2 regions of the Kitasatospora sp. NPDC006697 genome follow, and region 1 is predicted to be linked to the other one. Evidence: riboswitches for the same ligand, from Rfam matches in the RefSeq annotation. Region 1 holds a riboswitch; the other holds the start of a gene.

Evidence for each region. Region 1 has a riboswitch for glycine ahead of gcvP (aminomethyl-transferring glycine dehydrogenase). Riboswitches for the same ligand answer to the same signal wherever they lie in the genome.
Region 2: it holds a riboswitch for glycine, as region 1 does, so the genes downstream of both, gcvT (glycine cleavage system aminomethyltransferase GcvT) here and gcvP (aminomethyl-transferring glycine dehydrogenase) in region 1, are expected to answer to the same signal.

The regions. Positions count from the first base shown of each region.
Region 1 covers NZ_JBIAGU010000008.1:269-7,744, forward strand. Annotated here, with positions in the region: gene ACFYNO_RS12915 (PRC and DUF2382 domain-containing protein) at 1-1,019, opposite strand, end outside; glycine riboswitch at 1,188-1,293, shown strand; gene gcvP (aminomethyl-transferring glycine dehydrogenase) at 1,523-4,423, shown strand; gene ACFYNO_RS12925 (DUF5999 family protein) at 4,483-4,671, opposite strand; gene ACFYNO_RS12930 (hypothetical protein) at 4,944-5,540, opposite strand; gene ACFYNO_RS12935 (glutamate-cysteine ligase family protein) at 5,885-7,387, shown strand; gene ACFYNO_RS12940 (CPBP family intramembrane glutamic endopeptidase) at 7,438-7,476, shown strand, end outside.
Region 2 covers NZ_JBIAGU010000004.1:44,842-52,317, reverse strand. Annotated here, with positions in the region: gene glyA (serine hydroxymethyltransferase) at 1-418, opposite strand, end outside; gene gcvH (glycine cleavage system protein GcvH) at 528-908, opposite strand; gene gcvT (glycine cleavage system aminomethyltransferase GcvT) at 998-2,116, opposite strand; glycine riboswitch at 2,269-2,372, opposite strand; gene ACFYNO_RS07330 (enhanced serine sensitivity protein SseB C-terminal domain-containing protein) at 2,505-3,254, shown strand; gene ACFYNO_RS07325 (enhanced serine sensitivity protein SseB C-terminal domain-containing protein) at 3,343-4,194, shown strand; gene ACFYNO_RS07320 (ABC transporter permease) at 4,645-5,634, shown strand; gene ACFYNO_RS07315 (ABC transporter substrate-binding protein) at 5,687-7,453, shown strand.

The sequences.
Region 1 (7,476 bases):
TGCGCGTCCGGGGTGGGCATGCCGGCGGTCTCGTCGTGGATCTCCACCTGCTCGCGGCGCAGCTCGTCCTTGATCACCTGCTCCTCGGTGTAGCGCTCGACCACCAGCCGGACCCGCTCCAGGGGCGCCAGGTACTTGCGGACGGCCGGACGCTCCTCGTGCAGCGTCACCTCCTCCACCGCCTCGGCGATGTCCTGGCTGGAGAGCGCGGCCCGCTCGGCCTCGCCGACCGGCACCCGCTCCACCCGGACCCGCTCCTTGACCACCTGCACCCGGCGCTCCACCGGCTCGGTCACCACGTACTTGCGCATCCGGGCGGTGCCCAGCACGTGCCACTCGTTGGTGATCTCCAGCCGCTCCTCGCGCAGGGTCAGCTCGATCGGCCCGGCCGGCGGCATGCTGCCGGCGCTCTGCTCCGCGGCCGTCCCGGCCATCGCGGTGCGCTCCGGTTCGGGGGCCGGCGGCACGGGGGCGGGCACCGGCTCGACCGGCTTGTCCAGCCCGATGGTGGACGGCGCCATCGCGGCGGCCGGAGCCGCCGCTGCCGCCGGGGCGGCCTGAGCCGGCTGGCTCGCCGCGCCGGTCCGTGTCCCGGCGGCCGGACGGGCCGCCGCGGTGGTGGCCGCGGCCGCGGCGGCAGCGGCCGGCGCGGTCTGCCCGAAGTCGGCGTCCGGCTGCTCGGCCGCCCCGGCCGGCTTGCCGCTCGCGGGGGAGTCCAGCCCGTAGTAGCGGTAGAGCTGCAGCTCCTGGGCGGGCGAGAGGTGCTGACCGACGCCGAAGTCCGGCGACTCCTTGATCAGCGACTTGTCGTAGGGCACGCGCAGCTCCTCGCCTGAGAACTCGCTCGTGGTCAGCGGGACGAAGGCGTCCCGCCCGAAGATCCCGGTCCGCACGGCCGCCCACTCGGGTTCGCCGGTAGCGTCGTCGAGGTAGACCTCGTCCACCGTGCCGATCTTGTCGCCGTTGCGGTCGACGGCCTTGTGCCCGATCAGGTCTCGGGGGTCGATGTCGGTCTGCACGCTTCTCCTCCTGGTGGTACCGCTCTCGATTCACACCAAACGGCACATAGCGGGCGCCAGCCAGCCGGGTTCGGCCATCAGGGCAGGCCATCGGCCGTTCGAGGGAGTGCAATCGGCCACCTGATCGATGTTCACCAAGGGGTGCGCTGGTACCCTGGGCGCGACCGCCGAACCCGCTCGGGAGAGTCCCCAGCCTTCGAAATCGAGGGGCCTGGGGCGCCGAAGGAGCAAACCCTCCCCGGAATCTCTCAGGCATCCGTACCGTGTGGGATAGGTCACTCTGGAAAGCAGGGCAGGACCGCCGGTGAGGGAGCCGGCGGCGACACCCTCACCGACGGTGCAAGCCGACGGGGCTCCGGCCCCGTGCGGGCGAAGCTCTCAGGTCCCGATGACAGAGGGGGAGGCCTGTCGGGCCCGCCCGCCACGGCCGCTCCGCTCCCCCAGGCGGCGAGGGCCGTGCGTGCGCGCCCCCGCCGGTCCGTGACCAGGAGGCCTCGACCACCATGACTGCCCAGCCGACCGCCGGTCGCTCCAGCAGCAACGCCACGCTCGCCGAACTCGAAGCGGCCAGCCCGTTCGAGTCGCGCCACATCGGCCCCGACTCGGCCGCCCAGGAGAAGATGCTCGCCCAGGTGGGCTACGCCTCGCTGGGTGAACTCTCCACCGCGGCCGTGCCCGAGGCCATCCGCAGCATCACCGCGCTGGACCTGCCGGCCGGCCGCAGCGAGGCCCAGGTGCTGGCCGAGCTGCGCGAGCTGGCGGCCTGCAACCAGGTGCTCACCTCGATGATCGGGCTCGGGTACTACGGCACCTTCACCCCGCCGGTGATCCTGCGCAACGTCATGGAGAACCCGGCCTGGTACACCGCCTACACCCCGTACCAGCCGGAGATCTCGCAGGGCCGCCTGGAGGCGCTGCTCAACTTCCAGACCCTGGTCTCCGACCTGACCGGCCTGCCCACCTCCGGCTCCTCGTTGCTGGACGAGGGCACCGCGGCCGCCGAGGCGATGGCGCTGGCCCGCCGCGTCACCAAGGTCAAGGGCGGCGTCTTCCTGGTCGACGCGGACGCGCTGCCGCAGACCATCGCGGTGATCAACACCCGCGCCGTGCCGACCGGCGTCGAGGTGGTCGTGGCCGACCTCTCGGCCGGCATCCCGGCCGAGATCGCCGAGCGCGGCGTCTTCGGCGTGCTGCTGCAGTACCCGGGCGCCTCCGGCGCGGTGCGCGACCTGGCCCCGGTGATCGAGCAGGCGCACGGTCTGGGCGCGATCGTCGCGGTCGCCGCCGACCTGCTGGCGCTCACCCTGCTCAAGTCGCCCGGCGAGCTGGGCGCCGACATCGCCTGCGGCTCCTCGCAGCGCCTCGGCGTGCCGATGGGCTTCGGCGGCCCGCACGCCGGCTACCTCGCGGTGCGCGCCGAGTACGCCCGCTCGCTGCCCGGCCGCCTGGTCGGCGTCTCGGTGGACGCCGACGGCAACCGCGCCTACCGGCTGGCCCTGCAGACCCGCGAGCAGCACATCCGCCGCGAGAAGGCCACCAGCAACATCTGCACCGCCCAGGTGCTGCTCGCCGTGATGGCCTCGATGTACGCCGTCTACCACGGCCCGGACGGCCTGGCCGAGATCGCCCGCCGCACCCACCGCTACGCGGCCGCGCTGGCCGAGGGCCTGCGGGCCGGCGGCGTGGAGCTCGCGCACGGCGAGTTCTTCGACACCGTCACCGCCAAGGTGCCGGGCCGGGCCGCCGAGGTGGTCGCCGCCGCCCGCGCCGAGGGCGTCAACCTCTACCTGGCCGACGCGGACAGCGTCTCGATCTCCTGCGACGAGACCACCACCCGCGAGCACCTGCAGACCGTCTGGGCCGCCTTCGGGGTGGTCGGCGCCGAGGTGGCCGAGGCCGCCGAGACGCTGCCGGCCGCGCTGCTGCGCACCGACGAGTACCTGACCCACCCGGTCTTCCACAGCCACCGCTCGGAGACCGCGATGCTGCGCTACCTGCGCCGCCTCTCGGACCGGGACTACGCGCTGGACCGCGGCATGATCCCGCTGGGCTCCTGCACCATGAAGCTCAACGCCACCACCGAGATGGAGGCGGTCACCTGGCCGGAGTTCGGCCAGCTGCACCCCTTCGCCCCGATCGAGCAGGCCCAGGGCTACCTGACCCTGATCCGCCAGCTGGAGCAGCAGCTGGTCGAGGTGACCGGCTACGACGCGGTGTCGATCCAGCCGAACGCCGGCTCCCAGGGCGAGTTCGCCGGCCTGCTGGCCGTGCGCGCCTACCACCACGCCAACGGCGACACCCAGCGCGACGTCTGCCTGATCCCGTCCTCGGCGCACGGCACCAACGCCGCCTCCGCCGTGATGGCCGGCATGCGGGTGGTCGTGGTGAAGACCCTGGCCGACGGCGACGTGGACGTCGAGGACCTGAAGGCCAAGATCGAGCAGCACCGCGAGCAGCTGGCCGTGCTGATGGTCACCTACCCCTCCACCCACGGCGTGTACGAGACCCAGATCACCGAGATCTGCGGCCTGGTGCACGACGCGGGCGGCCAGGTGTACGTGGACGGCGCCAACCTCAACGCGCTGGTCGGCCTGGCCAAGCCGGGCAAGTTCGGCGCGGACGTCTCGCACCTGAACCTGCACAAGACCTTCTGCATCCCGCACGGCGGCGGCGGCCCGGGCGTCGGCCCGGTCGCGGTCCGCGCCCACCTGGCGCCCTACCTGCCGAACCACCCGCTGCAGTCGGAGGCCGGCCCGGCCACCGGCGTCGGCCCGATCTCGGCCGCGCCCTGGGGCTCGGCGGCGATCCTGCCGATCTCCTGGGCGTACGTCCGGCTGATGGGCGGCGAGGGCCTGAAGCGCGCCACCCAGGTGGCGGTGCTCAACGCCAACTACATCGCCAAGCGGCTGGCCCCGCACTTCCCGGTGCTCTACACCGGCCCGGGCGGCCTGGTGGCGCACGAGTGCATCATCGACCTGCGCCCGCTCACCAAGGAGACGGGGGTGACCGTGGACGACATCGCCAAGCGCCTGATCGACTACGGCTTCCACGCCCCGACCATGTCCTTCCCGGTGGCCGGCACGCTGATGATCGAGCCCACCGAGTCCGAGGACCTGCACGAGATCGACCGCTTCTGCGCGGCGATGATCGAGATCCGCGGCGAGATCGAGAAGGTCGGCTCCGGCGAGTGGGCGGCGGACGACAACCCGCTGGCCAACGCCCCGCACACCGCCGCCACCATGGCCGGCGACTGGGCGCACGGCTACTCGCGGCAGGAGGCGGTCTTCCCGGCCGGCGTCAACCCGGCCGACAAGTACTGGCCGCCGGTGAGCCGGATCGACGGCGCCTACGGCGACCGCAACCTGGTCTGCTCCTGCCCGCCGCTGGACGAGTACGGCGTCTGAGGCCGCTGAACGCCGGAGCCCCCGCGGTCGGTCACGACCGCGGGGGCTCCGGCGTTCCGTCAGGCGGCCAGCAGCGAGCGGCGCGGCGCGATCACCCGGCCGTCCGGCAGCAGCTCGCCGGTGTCCTCGAAGAGCAGCACCCCGTTGCAGAGCAGGCTCCAGCCCTGCTCGGGGTGGCGGGCGACGGGAACCGCCGCCTCACGGTCAGGGGAGTCGGCCGACGGACACTCGGGTCGGTGCTGGCACATGTGGTACCTCGCTTCACTTCACGTTTCGCGCCCCCCGCAGCGGAACGCAGGTGTGAACCGGCGCCTCCGTGGGTAGGACAGGTGGTCCTGCCACGCTGCCTCCAGTGTCCGCGCCCGATCGCCGTTGCGCAGCCCTTTTGGTGACTCGCGCCACAACTACGGGTCAGAGATCACCCATTCAGATGGTCCCGAGTGACCCCGGGGACGCCGACGGGCCACCCGGCGATGGTCAGGCCGGGTGGCCCTGGATAGTCCGTGCGGGTGAGCAGCCGTCAGGCGACAGCGGTGCCGGGGAGCGGGACGGCGACCGCCCGGGCTGATCGGCGGGCCAGCCGGGCGAGCAGTTCGTCCGCCGGATAGGCGTGGTGGGCGGTGATCCCGAGCGGGGCCGGAGCCAGCGGCAGCAGCAGGTCGGCCGCCGGGTCGGCCTCCACCGCGTGCAGCCACAGGGCGGTGGAGTAGTGGCCCGGGATGGAGAGCAGCCGGGCCCGGTAGACGGTCTTCAGCGGCTGGACCAGCTGCCAGGCCTCGGCCAGCGCCCGCACCGTGGAGTCCAGGTACGGGCCGGCCGCGAAGTGCGCGAAGGTGTGCCCCTCGGTGGACTTGGCCACCTCGGCCGCCGCCACCACCGCCGTGCCGTGCTTGACCAGGAACCGCCAGCCGGTGCGCGGCGCGGTGGCCAGCGCCCGGGCCGTGGCGGTCCCGGGCGGCAGTTGGTGGACGGCGAGCGGATGGGCCGGCTGGAGCTGCCCCGCGGTACTTCGAAGGGCGGCCGCCGCGCCCGGCTGCCGCAGTGCGGCCTCCGAGTTCAGTGCGGCCAGCACGGCGCGCAGGGCGCTCGGCGGTGGCTGGGGGGTCTGCAGGGTCATGGCGGGTCGCCTCTCCATGCGAGATCGGCGTGCGAAAGCGGCATACCGGCGTGGCGCGGGGCCGGGTCCGGTTGGGCGTGATCGCGGGGCTGTGCGCGCGGGCGGGCCCCATGGCAGCGGTCGGCCGCACCGGATCGTGTCCGGTGCGGCGGAGGCGGCTCGAAGCCCACTCGAACAAGTGCGCAGGGTGACCTGTTTATCACCTTCCGTGCCGTTCGGCAAGTCGGCGAAGGCGTGAGAAACCGTCAGTTCCCTTGTGCCGCAAGGCATTGGCCGCCCTCGGGTATCGATCTTCCGGATGGGCATGATGCAGGGCACTGTCGAGCGGGCGAAGGGGGCAACCAGTGGGGGAGAAGGTCACCACCACCAGGGCGGAGCTGTCGGACCGACAGCACTACCGCCGTAAGTTGCAGTCCTGTCAGGAGGCGCTGGAACGGATGCTCCGCGAGGGCCGGTTCGACCGGCCGCGGGCGGTGCTCGGGCTGGAGATCGAGCTCAACCTGGCGGACGACCAGGGGCTGCCGCTGCTCACCAACGACCAGGTGCTGGAGTCGATCGGCTCCACCGACTTCCAGACCGAGCTGGGCCGGTTCAACATCGAGGTCAACATCGCCCCGCACCAGCTCAGCGGCCATGTCTTCGAGGAACTGCGGGAGGAGCTGGACACCGGGCTGCGCTACGCCGACCGGCGGGCCGCCGAGGCCGGCGCCCGGATCATCATGGTGGGCGTGCTGCCGACCCTGGACGTACAGCACACCGGGCTGGACGCGATGAGCCACAACAACCGCTACAGCCTGCTCAGCGACCAGATCATGGCCGCCCGCGGCGAGGACATCGCGCTGGACATCGAGGGCGTGGAGCGCCTGCAGCTGGACTCGGTCAGCATGGTCGCCGAGGCCGCCGCCACCTCGCTGCAGCTGCACCTCCAGGTCACCCCCGACCGGTTCGCGCCGGTCTGGAACGCGGCCCAGGCGATCGCCGCCGTGCAGGTCGCGCTCGGCGCCAACTCGCCCTTCCTGTTCGGCCGGGAGCTGTGGCGGGAGACCCGCCCGGTGCTCTTCCAGCAGGCCTGCGACACCCGTTCGGCCGAGCTGAAGGCGCAGGGGGTGCGGCCGATCACCTGGTTCGGCGAGCGCTGGGTGGACTCGGTGGAGCAGCTGTTCGCCGAGAACCTGCGGTACTTCCCGGCGCTGCTGCCGATCTGCGACGACGAGGACCCGGCCAAGGTGCTGGCCTCCGGCGGGGTGCCCCGGCTGTTCGAGATGAAGCTGCACAACGGCACCATCTACCGCTGGAACCGCCCGATCTACGACGTGGCCGACGGCGTGCCGCACCTGCGGGTGGAGAACCGCTGCCTGCCGGCCGGCCCGACGGTGGCCGACACGCTGGCCAACGCCGCCTTCTACTACGGACTGGTGCGCGCCCTGGCCGAGCAGCCGCGCCCGGTCTGGAACCGGCTGCCGTTCGCGGTCGCCGACGAGAACTTCCACACCGCCGCCCGCTACGGCATCGACAGCGTGGTCCGCTGGCCGCGGGCCGGGCGCGGCGCCAAGGGCGGGCCGGCCGAGGTGCCGGTGGTCGACCTGGTGCTCGGCGAACTGCTGCCGCTGGCCTACCAGGGCCTGGACGAGTGGGGCGTGCAGCCCGCCGACCGGGACCGCTACCTGGGCATCATCGAGCAGCGCTGCCTGCGCCGGACCAACGGCGCGGCCTGGCAGGCGGCCACCGTGCACCAGCTGCGCGAGCGGCACGGGATGGACCGGGCCACCGCGCTGGCCACCATGACCCGCCGCTACATGGAGCTGATGCGGGCCGGCGAACCGGTGCACAACTGGCCGGTGGGCTGACCGTCCGCCGTCCCGGGACGGCTCAGGGAGGTGTGACAAGATGATCCGCCATGACGATCGCGCCGCCCGCCCAGCCCGACGACCTGCTG
Region 2 (7,476 bases), on a different contig from region 1:
AGAGCTTGCCGGAGAAGTTGATCTTCATGCCGTGGGTCAGGTGGCCGCCGTGCGCCAGGTTCAGGCCCAGGATGGTGTCGCCCGGCTGGATCAGCGCGAACATCGCGGCGGCGTTGGCCTGCGCGCCGGAGTGCGGCTGCACGTTGGCGGCCTCGGCGCCGAACAGCGCCTTGATCCGGTCGATGGCGATCTGCTCCACCACGTCGACGTGCTCGCAGCCGCCGTAGTAGCGCTTGCCGGGGTAGCCCTCGGCGTACTTGTTGGTCAGGACCGAGCCCTGGGCCTCCATGACCGCCACCGGGGCGAAGTTCTCGGAGGCGATCATCTCGAGGGTGGTCTGCTGGCGGTGCAGCTCGGCGTCGACCGCGGCGGCGATCTCCGGGTCGAGGGTGTGCAGGGATTCGTTCAGAACCGTCATGGGGGCGTCTTCCCATCGATGCGGTCGCGCGTGCCACGCCGGGGCGGGCGACGGGCGAGGGGGTCTCGACACCGGGCGGCCGCCGCGCTGCGGCCGCCCGTCGCTTCGGTCAGGAACCGGTGAGGGCGCTGTACTCGTCGGCGCTCATCAGGTCGGCCTGGGCCTCGGTGACCTTGAGCTTGAAGAGCCAGCCGCCCGCGAAGGCGGCCGAGTTGACCAGTGCCGGCTCGTCTATCACGTCCTGGTTGACCTCGACGACCTCGCCGGAGGCGGGGGAGTAGAGGTCGCTGACCGACTTGGTGGACTCGAGCTCGCCACAGGTCTCACCGGCGGTGACGGTGTCACCGACCGCGGGAAGCTGCACGTAGACGATGTCGCCGAGGGCGGTGGCCGCGTGCTCGGTGATGCCGACGGTGGAGTTGCCGTCAGCGTCGGCCGCGGTCAGCCACTCGTGCTCCTTGCTGTACTGCAGGTGCTGCGGGTTGCTCATGGTGCTCATTCTCCATCAGTGGGAAGCGGGAACCGCGCGGCGTCCGCTGTGCGGGACGTCGCGGGAGGGGAAGGGGCTCTGCCCCAGGATCAGCGGGCGCGCTTGTAGAACGGCAGCGCGACGACCGTGACCGGCTCGTGCTTGCCGCGCACGTCCACCGCGACCTCGCTGCCGGGGGCCGCGTGGGCGGCGTCCAGGTAGGCGATGGCGATCGGCTTGCCCAGGGTCGGGGAGGGCGCGCCCGAGGTGATCCGGCCGATCACGGCGCCCTCGGCGTCCACCACCGAGTACTCGGCGCGCGGGACCCGCTTGCCTTCGGAGACCAGGCCGACCAGCACCCGCGGCGGGTTGGCCTCGGCCTGCGCGGCGGCGGCCTCCAGCGCCTTGCGGCCGACGAACTCGCCGCCGTTGGTCGTCTTGTCGAACCGGACGACCCGGCCCAGGCCGGCGTCGAACGGGGTCAGCGTGGTGTCCAGCTCGTGCCCGTAGAGCGGCATGCCGGCCTCCAGGCGCAGCGTGTCGCGGCAGGACAGGCCGGCCGGGACCAGGCCGTGCGGGGCGCCGGCCGCGGTCAGCGCTGTCCACAGGTGCTCGGCGTCGGCCGGGGCGCAGAAGATCTCGAAGCCGTCCTCGCCGGTGTAGCCGGTGCGGGCCAGCCAGACCTGCCGGTCGGCGACGGTGGCGGGCAGCAGCGCGTAGTACTTCAGACCGGGCAGGTCGGCGTCGGTGACCGAGGAGAGGATGGCGTTGGCCTCGGGGCCCTGCACGGCGAGCAGCGCGTAGGCGTCGCGGTCGTCGCGGACCACGGCGTCGAAGCCGGCCGCGCGCTCGGTCAGCGCGTCCAGCACCACCTGGGCGTTGGAGGCGTTGGCGACCACCATGTACTCGTCCTCGGCGGTCCGGTAGACGATCAGGTCGTCCAGGATGCCGCCGTCCTCGCGGCAGATCATGGTGTAGCGGGCGCGCAGCACGCCGAGCGCGGAGATGAAGCCGACCAGCGCGTGGTCCAGCAGCTCACCGGCCTGCGGGCCGGAGACGGTGATCTCGCCCATGTGGGAGAGGTCGAAGAGACCGGCCTTGGTGCGGACGGCGAGGTGCTCCTCGCGCTCGCTGCCGTAGCGCAGCGGCATGTCCCAGCCGGCGAAGTCGGTCATGGTGGCGCCGAGGGCGCGGTGCAGGGCGTCGAGCGCGGTCAGGCGCGGGGACATGGCGGTACTCCCGGTCTGGAAACAGGCAGGTCAGGGGTGAGTCTCCCCGTCTGTCGTCACAACCTGAGAGCTTCACCGCACATCACCAGGATGACGCGGCTTGCACCGTGGGTGGGCGCACGGCACGGCCGTGTTCCACTTTCCAGATTCGCCTCGCCCACGCGGTATCGGGTGCCTGAGAGATTCCGGGGAGGACTTGCTCCTTCGGCGCCGGTCCGTGCCCTGGGGCACCTCCGGACTCTCCCGCGCGGGTTCGAGCGGCCAGTATGAAGTTCGTAGCGCGGGCACATCATCGCACGTCTGTCCGCCCAGTGGGAGAGGGGTCGGTGGGTCAACCGCAGACCGGTACCCTGCTGCGGTGGAGACTCAGGGGTTGGAGCAGCCGCTCATGGGCGGCGGCTGGCCGGCGAACGAGCTGGAGCAGGTGCTGAGCGCGGCGATCGGCGACCCGGGCGCGACGCCCCGGGTGATCGAGGTGCTGGCCCGCAGCCAGGTCTGGATCCCGCTGCCGGCCGGTGCCGACCCGCAGGGCACGGCGCTCGACCTGCCGACCGTGGAGCTGGCGGGGCGCCCCTACGTGCCGGTCTTCTCCTCCGAGGAGCAGTTCCTGCGCAACGCCCCCGGGCTGAGCTGCGCGGTCGCGCCGGCCTGGGAGTTCGCCCGCGGGCTGCCGCTGGGGATCGGGATCGCCGTCAACCCGGAGGCGCCGGTGGGCATCCCGGTGCCGCCGGAGGGCGTGGGCGAGCTGCGCCGCGGGCCGCGCGAGCAGCGCTGGGACCCGGCCACCGGCGCGCCCATCGGCGACGGCGCCCGGGTGGCGCTGCGCGAGCCGGAGCCGGCCGAGGAGCCCGCGGCCTTCCTGGCGGCGGTGCGGGCCGAGCTGGCCGCGCTGCCCGGGGTACTGACGGCCCGTCGGGCGCTGGCCTCGGTCGAGGGCGAACCGACGGTGCTCTTCCTGGGGGTGCAGCTGGATCCGGCGGCGCCGGCCGACCCGGCGGAGGCGAACGCGGCACTGGGCCGGGCGCTGGGTGTCGCCCCGCTGCCCGGCGGCGTGCACATGGTGCTGCTGGACCTGGCGGCCGACCCGGTGGTGGACTGGATGCTGCACCGGGTCCACCCGTTCTACCAGCGCGGTTGAGCCGGCCGGGCACGGCACGGTGACGGCCGTCGGCCGGGCGCCGTAGGGTGCTGGCGGGAGTGGTACTAGCAAGGGGAGAACGACAGCGGTGACGACGGGAGCGGCGGGCGGCGGCGCGGGGCCGTGGGGCCCGGCACCGGGCGCTGACCCCGGGGCCCTGGAACGGGCCCTGGGCGAGGTCGCCCCGGAGCGGTACGAGGCGTACGAGCAGCTGCTGCGGGAGCTGTCGGCGGGCCGGGTCTGGATGCTGCTCTGGCAGGGCACCCCGGGCAGCCCGGACGCGCAGTACGGGAACATGGACATCGGCGGCCTCGGCTACGCGCCGGCCGTCACCTCGCCCGGTCAGCTGGCGGCCTGCGGGTGGACCAGGGCGCACGAGGTGATCACCGGCCAGGAGATCGCCGGGGCCCTCTACCGGACCCGCTGGGGCCTGTGGCTGAACCCGCACGCCCCGGGCGGCGGGGTCGGGGTGCCCTGGGCCGACCTGCGCCGGGTGGCGGCGGGACTGGACCGGGTGCCGGCCGGGCCGCTGCGGCTCAGCGACCCGCAGCAGCTGCCGGGCACCGAGGCGTTCTTCGCGCTGCTGGCGCACCAGGCGCCGTCGGTGCGGCCGGTCCGGGCGCTGCGCCGGGCCTGGGTGCAGCCGGCCCTCGGCGAGCCGTACCTGGCGATCGGGCTGGAGCTGTACGACACCTCGCCGCCGGCCGTGGAGGCGGTGCGGGCGCTGATGCAGCGGGCGATCGGGCAGGCGCCGCACGGGCTGGCGGTCTCCACGGTGGCGATGAGCGACGACTTCGACCCGGTGGCGCTGTGGATGCGCGCCAACTCCCGGCCGTTCTACCACCGGGAGGCGACCCCGCCGCCGGCCGTGCCGTCCTACCCGACGGGGTACGGCTACCCGGGCCAGGCGTGGCCGCAGCAGCCCTGGACGGGGCGCTGAGCGGATCGGGACGGAGCGCGGGGCGGCGGGAGCCGCCCCGCGCTCCGCTGTTTCCGGTGGGGCCCGGTGCGCGATCTGAGCCTGCGTTGAGCTTGAGTGACATCCCGCCGCGGTGACCGGAGGCCGGGCGGAGGCACCGAACGTTCCGTCGGCCGGGAATCTGATATTCCGTCAAGTTCTGCTGATTCCAAGGAGATTGCTGCCAGGTCGGGCACTTGTCATGCACTCCTTGGTTTAGTGATCTTCGAATTCGGTAGATCACAGTTGGGCATCCTTCACCAATCAGGGCTGGCGCCGCCATGGCGTGTGCGTGAAGAGTTCTGCGCACCGCACCAGCCGAGCAGATCGCAGCGGCCTGGCCCACCGGTCCTGACCTGGACCTGACAGTGCCATGCCTCCCTGCGGACTGCCATGGGCCGACGACCGTCGGCGAGGGGACGCCAACTGCCCATGAGCACACCGATCGACACCACCGAAGCCGCACCCGAGCCGGCTCTCCCGGCCGCGGCCGGCATCCGGATCGAGGGCCGATCGCTCGGCCGGATCGCGTGGATCCGCTTCAAGCGCGACAAGGCCGCCATGGCGGGCGGGATCGTGGTCATCCTGCTGGTGCTGCTGGCCGTGCTGGCCAAGCCGCTCGAGTCGGTCCTCGGACTCGACCCGAACGCCCAGAACCCCGACCTGCTCAACGCCGACCTCGGCGGCCTGCCGAACGGCTCGTTCGGCGGGATGAGCGGCAGCCACCTGCTCGGGGTGGACCCCGGCCTCGGCCGCGACCTGCTGGCCCGGATCGTCGAGGGCTCCTGGGTCTCGCTGCTGGTCGCCTTCGGAGCCACCGTGCTCTCCAACACCATCGGCACCGTGCTCGGCGTGATCGCCGGCTACTACGGCGGCTGGGTGGACACCGCGATCAGCAGGGTGATGGACACCTTCCTGGCCTTCCCGCTGCTGCTCTTCGCGATCTCCATCTCCGCCTCGCTGCAGGGCGGCGCGTTCGGGATGCACGGCCTGCCGCTGCACATCTCGGTGCTGATCTTCGTCATCGGCTTCTTCAACTGGCCCTACATGGGCCGGATCGTGCGCGGCCAGACGCTCTCGCTGCGGGAGCGGGAGTTCGTCTTCGCGGCCCGCTCGCTCGGCGCCCGCGGCCCGTTCATCCTCTTCAAGGAGCTGCTGCCGAACCTGGTCGGTCCGATCCTGGTCTACTCGACCCTGCTGATCCCGACCAACATCCTGTTCGAGGCCGCGCTGAGCTTCCTCGGCGTCGGCATCCAGCCACCGCAGGCCTCCTGGGGCGGGATGATGAACGACGCGATCCACTACTACCAGGTCGACCCGGAGTACCTCGTCGTACCGGGCCTGGCGATCTTCCTCACCGTGCTCGCCTTCAACCTGCTCGGCGACGGACTGCGCGACGCGCTCGACCCGCGCAGCAACTGACTTACCTTCACATCCCTTTCCCCACACGACACTCCAAGGGGTTGATCCTGCAATGCGCCGATCCCGTTCCCTCGCCCTGGCCGCGGTGGCCGCCACCGCCGCGCTGGTGGTGACCGGTTGCTCCAGCAGCAGTAGCGGCAAGGGGTCCAACCCGACAGGCAGCAGCGCGTCCGGTTCGGACGCTGCGACCAAGGGGATCGTCAACGCGTCCGACCACAAGGGCGGCACGGTGACGTACGAGATGAAGGGCACCCCGGACTCGCTCGACCCGGGCAACACCTACTACGCCTACATCTACAACTTCTCGCGGCTCTACGCCCGTCCGCTCACCACCTTCGCCCCCGGCCCGGGCAAGGACGGCACCAAGCTGGTGCCCGACCTGGCCTCCGGCATGGGCCAGTCCAGCGACGGCGACAAGACCTGGACCTACAAGCTGCGCTCGGGCCTGAAGTACGACGACGGCACCCCGATCACCTCCAAGGACGTCAAGTACGCCGTGGAGCGCAGCAACTTCGCGCCCAAGGTGAACTCCAACGGGCCGACCTACTTCCAGGAACTGCTGGTCGACAACCCGACGCCGTACCAGGGCCCCTACGACGACAAGAGCCCCGACGGCCTGAAGTCGATCGAGACCCCGGACGACACCACCATCGTCTTCCACCTGAGCCAGCCGTTCGCCGAGTTCGACTACCTGGTGAGCGCCCCGGAGACCGCCCCGGTGCCGCAGGCCAAGGACGACGGCTCGGGCTACGTGAAGCACATCGTCTCCAGCGGCTCCTACAAGTTCCAGGCGTACGACGAGGGCAAGGGCGCGACCCTGGTCCCCAACACCAACTGGGACCCGACCACCGACCCGATCCGCAAGCAGCTGGCCGACAAGATCGTGCTCAAGGAGAACATCGACCAGGCCACGGTCGACAACGACCTGCTCTCCGGCAACGCCCAGGTCGACCTGGTGGGCGGCGGGGTGGACCCGCAGACCCAGGCGAAGATCCTGCTCGACCCCTCGCTGAAGGCGCAGACCGACAACGCCTACGGCGGCCGGCTCACCTACCTGGCGCTCAACACCAAGGTGGCGCCGCTGGACAACGCGGACTGCCGCAAGGCGGTGCAGTACGCGATCGACAAGGTCGCGGTGCAGACCGCCCAGGGCGGCCCGATCCGCGGCGCGATCGCCAACACCGTGCTGCCGCCGGACATCCCGGGCCAGCAGCCGTTCAACCTCTACGCCAGCCCCGGTGACAAGGGCGACCAGGCCAAGGCCAAGGACGCGCTGAAGGCCTGCGGCCACCCGGACGGCTTCAAGACCACCATCACCGCGCGCAGCGAGCGCACCGCGGAGGTCACCGGCGCGACCGCGATCCAGGGCGCGCTGGCCAAGGTCGGCATCCAGCTGGAGATCCAGCAGTACCCGCAGGGCAAGTACTTCTCCGACTACGCGGGCGTGCCGGACTTCATCAACTCCAAGGGCATCGGCATGATGATGATGCAGTGGGGCGCCGACTGGCCGAGCGGCTACGGCTTCCTGCAGCAGATCACCGACGGCCGGGCGATCAAGGCCTCCGGCAACAGCAACCTGGCCCAGCTGAACGACTCCAGCGTCAACCAGCTGCTCGACCAGGCGGCCGCCAGCGACGACGCGACCACGCGCAACGGCGACTACGCGCAGATCGACAAGCAGGTCATGCAGGACGCGGTCTACGTGCCGCTGACCGACTTCAAGGTCTTCCTCTACCGCCCGTCCAGCGCCACCAACCTGGTCTCCACCTCGGCGTTCAACGGCGAGTACGACTACCTCAACATCGGCTCCACCAAGTAACAGTCGGCTCACCATCCCCTGAA